DNA from 2 places in the Rossellomorea sp. LjRoot5 genome. Region 2 is predicted to be linked to the other one. Evidence: riboswitches for the same ligand, from Rfam matches in the RefSeq annotation. Region 2 holds a riboswitch; the other holds the start of a gene.
What was found. A riboswitch is a leader RNA that binds a small molecule or an ion and turns the genes downstream of it on or off. The one in region 2 is predicted to bind cyclic di-GMP.
Positions count from the first base shown of each region.

Region 1: linked by a shared signal. The riboswitch ahead of ACSQ2E_RS21735 (EAL domain-containing protein) and the one ahead of ACSQ2E_RS01765 (zinc metalloprotease HtpX) in region 2 are both predicted to bind cyclic di-GMP.

Region 1 is NZ_CAXUQN020000001.1:4,257,779-4,262,044, reverse strand. It holds gene ACSQ2E_RS21750 (YqcI/YcgG family protein) at 1-83, shown strand, start outside; gene ACSQ2E_RS21745 (DUF4097 family beta strand repeat-containing protein) at 118-981, opposite strand; gene ACSQ2E_RS21740 (DNA-3-methyladenine glycosylase) at 1,226-1,810, shown strand; cyclic di-GMP riboswitch class II at 1,916-1,996, shown strand; gene ACSQ2E_RS21735 (EAL domain-containing protein) at 2,068-2,778, shown strand; gene ACSQ2E_RS21730 (ABC transporter permease subunit) at 2,908-4,266, shown strand, end outside.
Region 2 is NZ_CAXUQN020000001.1:340,954-345,219, forward strand. It holds gene ACSQ2E_RS01755 (DUF4309 domain-containing protein) at 48-1,187, opposite strand; gene ACSQ2E_RS01760 (hypothetical protein) at 1,345-1,731, opposite strand; gene ACSQ2E_RS01765 (zinc metalloprotease HtpX) at 1,769-2,599, opposite strand; cyclic di-GMP riboswitch class I at 2,704-2,792, opposite strand; gene ACSQ2E_RS01770 (hypothetical protein) at 3,322-4,128, opposite strand; gene ACSQ2E_RS01775 (hypothetical protein) at 4,224-4,266, opposite strand, start outside.

The DNA.
Region 1 (4,266 bases), 3.9 Mb from region 2:
CGGAACACCGTGAGTGGAAGCAGTACTTTATTGGGGACGATGTAGAACCGATTGAAGGAAAATGCCCATTCCATCATAAATAATTAAAAGAGTGCCGGGGGTTCCCGGCACTCTTCATTAATATATATCTACATTTCCACTGGATACTGAAACATCAATGGTATATTGCCCTGAGCCTGCGACCCCGGTAATATCCCCATTTTCTATTTTTTGATTCTTTAATGGAAGATTGCAGGAAATATCCCCGCTGCTTGCCTGCCCCTTCAGTTTAAAGCTTGCTTTCTCCGGCAGATCAAGCTTCACTCCACCTGAGCTGACATCGAATGTCATGTCTCCCTTTAAGGAGTCCATGGTGACCGTTAATTCACCTGAGGATAAGTCGCCTACAAGGGGACCTTCAAAGTTCGATAACTCCACATCCCCCGAACTGATTCCCACTTTTCCATCCTCTGTTGTGAGGCCGTTTACGACCAAATCCCCTGAAGATCCATCATGTTCGAACAGTTTTGTCTCGACGTTTTCAAGCTCCATATTCCCCGATCCCATGTCAATCGACAATTCATCAAGTTTCCATTTCTTTGAATCAGATTCTCCAGCCATCACGAAATTGCCGGAGCCGATATCGATTTCCACGCTGTTCCTATACCCTTTCGGAATATAAACCGTTACGTTTGATTTGCGATTGAATCCGATCCATTCATACCATTTATGCTTGACCACAACGTCAATCGTATCTCCATTCCCGGTTAAGGTCATCGTCCCTTTTCCCTCTATATCGACCTGTACTTCATTCTTGTCAGTCGGTATGACTTTTGTGTCGCTGTTTTCCAGGTCCAGGTCGATATGTTTGATTTCATTCGTCACTTCAATCCGATCCCCTGACTGACTTTCTTTTGCAAACAATGATGTATTGTCATTTAGGATGACATAGAGCGTCCCCAATGCAAGCAATGCAATCATGACAGCAAATGCGTTTTTCATTCCAATCCCTCACTTTGGTTTGTTTTTCCAATTGATACATTTATTTTAAAGCAGTGGAGAGACTACCACAATGAGCCATAGGATTATTTTTGAATGGGACCAGAGGCGTAGGGTAATCGGAATCAAGAATACCGAAGCGGGGAATCCATGACCATCACATTAGACATCGATCGTGGATTCTTGATTTAAATAGGCAGTGGTAGGGTACAAATAGATTAGACAATGTAGATAAGGAAGTGAAATCATGAAAGATACACCTATGCCCCCAACCTTTTACGAGCAGCCGACACTGGAGCTTGCCAAATCACTGTTGGGGTGTGTGTTAGTGAAAGAAACGGAGGAAGGAATCGCTTCAGGTTATATTGTGGAAACAGAAGCATACATGGGGCCGATAGACAGAGCCGCCCACAGTTACGGAAACAGGCGTACAAAGCGGACGGAAGTGATGTTCCATGAAGCTGGCCGAATTTATACATACGTCATGCATACTCACTGCCTGGTCAACGTAGTGAGCGGAGAACGGGAAAAGCCTGAAGCGATCCTCATCAGAGCCGTCGAGCCTCTCCATGGACAAGAGCTTATGGAAGCGAGACGACCCGGTCATGTGAAGAAGAATTGGACCAATGGGCCGGGAAAGTTGACGAAGGCACTAGGCATTACCATGGAGGATTATGGGGGGAGTTATTTACAACCGCCGCTCATGATTACAGAGGGGTATCAACCTGAAAACATCTCGGCAGGGAAAAGAATAGGGATTGATAACACGGGGGAAGCCAGGGATTATCCATGGCGGTTCTGGATTAGTGGTAATCCATTTGTATCAAGATAGGTCTTTCTTTATGAATTTTCTAATAATTTCTAGAAAATACACCCCATAAGTACTAGTTATGTGGTATATTTTTCTTATAAGACAAATATCTTTATAAGCTGACCATTCGACTGGGGGCTTTGAACCTAAATGATAGATGGGCGCTTACATTTAGGGGAGCCAGTAGCGCAACCGACCACATGCGAACGCGGATAATGCGTTTTTGTGTGGTTTTTTTGTAGGCAAGACCAAAACTAAAGAGAGAGTATAGGGGTCCTATGAACATCTTTACTATTTTCCAAGACGACTTTATCTACCATGATTTTCAACCATTATATGATATGGGTGAACATCGAACCCTCTATGCTTATGAGGGTCTTTTGCGAAATAAGTATAATGAAAATCCCGAAAGTGTATTTCAATCGGCCATGAAGGCCAATATCTTGTACAAACTGGATACTCTGTCCATTTCAAAAGCCCTTGAACATTTTTCGGGAAACGGGATTGAGGACTGTAAGTTATTTCTCAATATTTATATCACCACGATCTTGCACCCGAGCTTTCACACCTATTTTTCCGATCTTATGGATCGCCACCCTGATATTAAAGGACGGCTCGTGCTTGAAATTAATGAATCCAGTGCAGAAGAGCTTTGGCAGAATCCGTTGTTAAAAGAGTCTTTAAAGGAACTGAAGCAATATGGCGTCTGGTATGCGATAGATGATTTCGGGCAGGGGACATCCTCCATTAAGAAATCCATTGAATATGAACCGGAAATCATCAAGCTTGACCGCTATTTCGCCATGAACCTGGCACAGGATGAAAAGAAACAGCGGTTCCTCTCTTTTTTCAGCCAATTCTACGGAAATGATACATTGATTGTCTTAGAGGGAATCGAAACAAAACAGGATATGCAGGTGGCAAGGGAAATCGGGATAACGATTGGACAGGGCTTTTATTTAGGAAAGCCGAGCCGGTTATTGGCTTAGACCGGGAGAGTGACTCTGACTTAGAGGAGTCACTCTTTTTGTTACCAAATTGTCAGACTTGAAATAAAATTGAAAAAATTTAACATTTCTATTAAACTGAGGAAAAAGAGAATAAAGGGGATTCTATTCATGAAATATCTCAAGTTTCCGACCAGGTTCATCTTTTACTATATTCTCGGTCTAATGGGGATTTTAGCCGTGAGTATTGCTCCCGAAGTATTCAGGGAGAGAGGGTTATATAATGTTGTAGGCTACTTGGAGGAGTTTATCAAGTTCATCTTTGTTTTTATGGATGGGGCCAATTGGAGTTATTCCTATAAGGGGATTACCGTCGATTTCCTCGATATGCTTTGGGGACCATACCTGTATTCTCTGCAAATTATCGGGGGAGCCTTGGGCATAGGGCTTGCTACTGCCTTTATTCTTACCGTCTTGACTGTGTTTTTACCGAGACCGATCACGCGGGCTCTTAAGAAAGCACTAAATCTCTTGGAGACGGTGCCTGATTTAATGTTTGCATTCATGCTTCAACTTATGATTGTTTATGTATTTAAATATTTCGGAGTGGAACTGATGAATTTCACGGAGTTCGGGGAGGAGAAGATCTTTCTTGCCCCGATGATTACGCTGTCCATCATTCCGATGATCTCCTTCTTCCGTATCCTCATCTTCATTATGGAAGAAGAGTTGCTGAAGCCTCACATCGAATTTGCCCAGAGTAAGGGGATGTCGAGGGGACGGATCCTCTTTTCACATGTTTTGAAAAATATTTCACCAAGTCTTTTCTATCATGGAAAGCTGATCATATGGGGGATGCTGTCCAGTTTATTCATCATTGAAACCATTTTCAATATGAAGGGAATCACTTATTATATCATTCAAGATTTCAGGCCGATGGTAATTGCCATCTCATTGATTATGATCTACACACCTTTTTTCGTCGTGTATCAAGGTGTCTATCTGTGGATCAATCACGAGAGCAGCCAAGATCATACGAAATATAAACGGGATAAAACAAAGTGGACTGAATGGAAGATATGGGGCTTTCTTTCAACCATCCGCAGGCTGTGGTGGCAGCATATGCATAATGGCAAGTTCGCTGCCGGATTCAGTGTGATATTTGGCTTGATTGCCGTCAGTTTCCTATATTCGGCGTTGAAAGAAGAGCCAATCAAACAAATTCAATTTATGAAAAATGAAGAGGGGCGGATCATCAGTGCCCCTCCTCATAAACCATTTGGGGACATGATCCTCGGATCCGATTTCTTCGGTTACAGTATTCTCGATCAGCTTATTGTAGGGGCAAAGTATACCCTGTTGTTTGCTTTGATTGTCGCTTCACTGCGGGTGATCGGTGGCTTCTATCTTGGTATTGCCTATCATTTTCACTTAAAAGAAAGCAGGAAGAACTGGCTTGACCGGGTGGTGGATTCCATTCATTTTCTCCCTTTAAGTCTTATCGCTTATCTCTTATTAAGACCGGTCCTT
Region 2 (4,266 bases):
CACAACCAGAATAGTACCCTAGCTGTGTCTTTTCTTGTTTATTAAAGTCATTCAATTTGGGATTTGTATTGAATTCTTGCGATTCCTGAGTCTTTGGTGTGGGTGTACCCTTCTCCTATAAGCACGTATTTATTATCAATTGAATAGATCTGCGTGTATAAACCCGACATTTCATCGATGCCTGCATACTGTGGGGTTCCTAGCAGTGATTCCAAGTCTTTGAAAGTTTGTGGTGTGTTATTTACGTTATAAAGAATGGACACAAGCTGTTCTTCGTTCATTAAGTGGCTAAAGAATAAATTAGAATCTTTATACCCAAACGTAGGAGCGCCTTGATAATATTCTTCAACATCTGGAGTGCCTAATTCATTTTTAATTTGTTGAATATTGGTACCAAGAGGATATGGAATTCCTTTTAATCGTCCTTTAGTAAGTTCTTCCTTAAATGCCTTGTCAAAATATTGTTCGGTATCCATTAGCATAACGGTTCTATTTTGAGTTTTCAGTATCCAATCAGATTCGAATTCCCATAGTTCCTCAGTTTGCACATTGCCATTATCGTCAAGTATCTGCAGTGAAAATGCATTCTTATTCATTTGGACTTTATAGGGATTTTCGTTCGATATGGCAATGGTTGAAACAGATCGAATCTCTTGATTAGAGGGGTTATATTTAAAAATTTTTAAAGCGGAATACATATTGGTAGCACTTGCTACTGTTTGGCTTCCCACAAGGAATTTCTCTTTCTTCGTGTTTTCAATTACTCCGTGAAGCTGGAAATCATTCACCAGATCATCCTTATACTCCCCTGCTTTTTTCCAAGCTCGTGAAGAATCGTCCTGTTTAAAAATTGTTAAGCCGTGAATATTCTCAGTAAGCTGTTCTGAAAATGGACCATAATAAGCGATGACCTCGGGTAAAGTGTCGTTATCAAGATCATGTACTATATATTGAACGGGACCTTCTATGCCGACATTAGATAAGAACCCATCTGCTTTGCTTTCATCAATCCACTCCCTATCACTTTTCTTTTCTTTCTTTAAAAGGGTGGGATCATTCTTGCTCGCTTTCGCAATGTCTGGCGTAGAAGAAGTTTCCTCCGTCTTGGTTTCTGTGTTGTTGCTCTGGCAGCCTACAATGCCAGCCATTATAAAAATGAGGGTAATCGTGCTGATGAATCGTTTCATGGAATCCTCCAGATAGTGTTATTCTTTAATAACTCAATCCAACTTCGTATTAATATCCCCAAGCATGCCAGCGGTTCCGTAATTATGGGTATAAGCAGGATCTTCAATTGAATTTAGGTGGAATTTGAAAGGAAGGAATCTCAATACTTCCTTTCTATTAATGTCCCATTCTTTTTAATTGTGATAGCTTGTTATATGCGTTAATTATTCCGATCATCCACCCTAGGAGTAACGTAACAATAACCGAAAACGCAAGATTGATGGTGGTTATCATTAATGCGGTATATCCTTTACCGCCACCGCGTGCCCAATGTTCACGATCTGATCTTCTCATAGTGTTATATAAGTTCAGGATTTGACGCCAGCCATACACAATTCCCACTGGATAGCAAATAATCATGAATAAAATTAGGTAATCATTGACACCAAAACGTATTGTTGAACCGGAATATGTTGTGATGGCTTTGAATAGAAACACTGCAGCAAGAATAATCCCCACCGCAATGAGAACAAGGATCTTCTTTAATTCTTGTTTATACAACATGCTTCTGACCCCCTTATGCTTTCTGTTGGGAAGTGGATTACGCCACTTCAGATTCAATTCGTTTAAATGATTCGGGATGACTGGACGCCAGGTTAGCCCACAATCCTTTTCTGAAGCTCATTTCCATTTCATTGAAGCTGTTTAAAACTTGTATTAGTGGATCACCATAGCCTAGTTGGTAAGCAAAATGGTCGGCTTCATATTCATTTTTTCTGGAAGAATGCATAACGAGCATTGTGCCAAATTTCGTCCAAAGCCACATCATCGCGACTAGCATGAAGTCGATGAAAATAGTCATAATCAAAGTCCCGAAGCTGCGGTTTGCGATACTTGCCATGATGCCAACGGCTGACATTACCACACGATAGAGTACAAACATGGTGGAAACGATCATATTCCCTACTGATACAATTAGAATAAGGTCAGTATCCTTGTTGGAAAGATGTCCAAATTCATGTGCTAGAGTAGCTTTGATTTGTTCATCACTGTACTGCAATAAGCCGCTGGTAAGGCAGATGGTTTTACGGCCCGTAGCAAACGCATTGGGATTAGAATCGTTACTTATGAAGAGCTTGACGTGATCTGCAATGGATGGATCAAGCATTTTAGCTTTCTCATAAACTTCCTCGAATAATGGCATAAGACGGTCAATATATTCTTGTGAGAGCGGTTTGCATCCTTGTTGGACGCGGAGCATCCATTCACCAACTGGAGATAATGCGATGGTAAGAGAGACCAGATACAATGATAAACCAACAAAGATGTCTTGAAAAAGAGCCATGACAATCAGTGTATTAAGAATAAGATAAATAATAATTCCAGTGTTCTGCTTCTTAAATAGCCGTTTTGCGAAATCAACGAAATACATAGTTTTTTATCCTCCAATAATTATTTTTTATAAAAATCGTATTACCTCAGACCGGTTCCCCTAAAAAAAAAAAGCTAAAGCAAACAGCCATAGCTCAATTTTTCTACGGCAACCTGACAATCATAGCGCTGAATAGCACCTTAGACTCATGGATTTGCGTCCTCCCCTTTCAGAAAGTTTGCCTTTATCACTATTATAGGAAATTAGTAATATATTTAAATTGAGTATAAAGTAATAAGAAAAATATGTAAATGGTATAGAAAGAAAAGTCATTCAATCCAATTTGGCAAAACTATGGGCATGTCCAAACTTTAAAGGATTATATAGGTGAAATGGCTCTAGAACCCGTCTACTCTATCATTGCCTTCTCGAAGAAAGCCACATTAAAATGTAAAGATGAATTTACATCAGCGAAGGTTATTAAATTTGGGCAATTAACAAAAGTTATCAAAGAGTGGTGTTTTGGAAGCAGAAGAACCGTCCCCTTGCTTCTCATCTTAAATGGAATAAGGTATAATATACCATAAGACAAGTGAAATCGGCTTAATGTGAAGAAATTGAGGTGAGTGTGATGTTTGGCTTTTGGGTGATTGTGACGATATGTTTAGCTATTTGGGGTGGATATATTGCTTATAAATCTGAACGGTGAGGATGGTCAGTTCGTCCTCTCACGGCTATGAAAAATCCTCACTTATGAAAGTGAGGATTTTTTGTTTGAATTATCACCCTTGTTCAACCAGGTGTGAGGCAAATTCTCCGATGCTCCGCAGCATGTCTTCCCATTCTTTCTCATCGGCTAAATGGAAATGGACCGTCGCCGAATCATCGCTGTATTCGCTCAGCCAAATTCCTTGGGTGGATGGAAGGAAGAATAGGATATTCTCCAGATACATTTCATCCTCCAGTGACACGATTCCAAAGTTGGATATATTGAATAATGTCCATTCAAAGCGTTTTAAATCCTCAGTAAACAGGTCGAAGCTGCTCACTTCTTCAGGTGTGAAGCGTGAGCTTTTTCGAACCTTTTTTAGTTTATCCGGATTGCTTAAGCGGTCGAAGTTCTTCTCGCTCAGAATGAAGGATCGCTGCTCGTTCGTGTGAAGCTTCTGGATGCCATAGTATTCTTTCATATAATGCTCCATCTCATCTGCTGAAATGATGGAGAACTCATGGATGATATCCTTTTCAATGAGGTGGAGCAGCCACTCATCGTTCTCGTAGTGATGGATCATCAACACAGACTGAGCCGGTGTATTGGAACAGCGGATCATCCTCTTGGATTCCACATAGTTCCTGATGAAGTGGAGCATTTCCTCCGTTAAAGGATTCTCTCCTCTTGCATCACGCTCTTCATCCAGGATGCGCTTCATGATCAGCTGTTTACTCGTCGCCTCCATGATGGCGATCCATTCCTGTTCGGTCTTCTTCCCGATCGCTGCCTCTGCAATCCCCTTTGCTACACTGTCGTAGCCTGATAAGCTGACCATTAAGGCAAGTTCTTCTGATGTGCATGTTAGTATATGGTTCATGGGCTCACTCCTATAAGTATGTATTTTGTTGAGGTGTTACATACTTCTTCAATAACATTTACCCTGTCTCTTGTTGAGTGGGAATATATCCTCTTCTAACCAAAAAAGATGTAATCTACGATCATAGATAGAACGGTA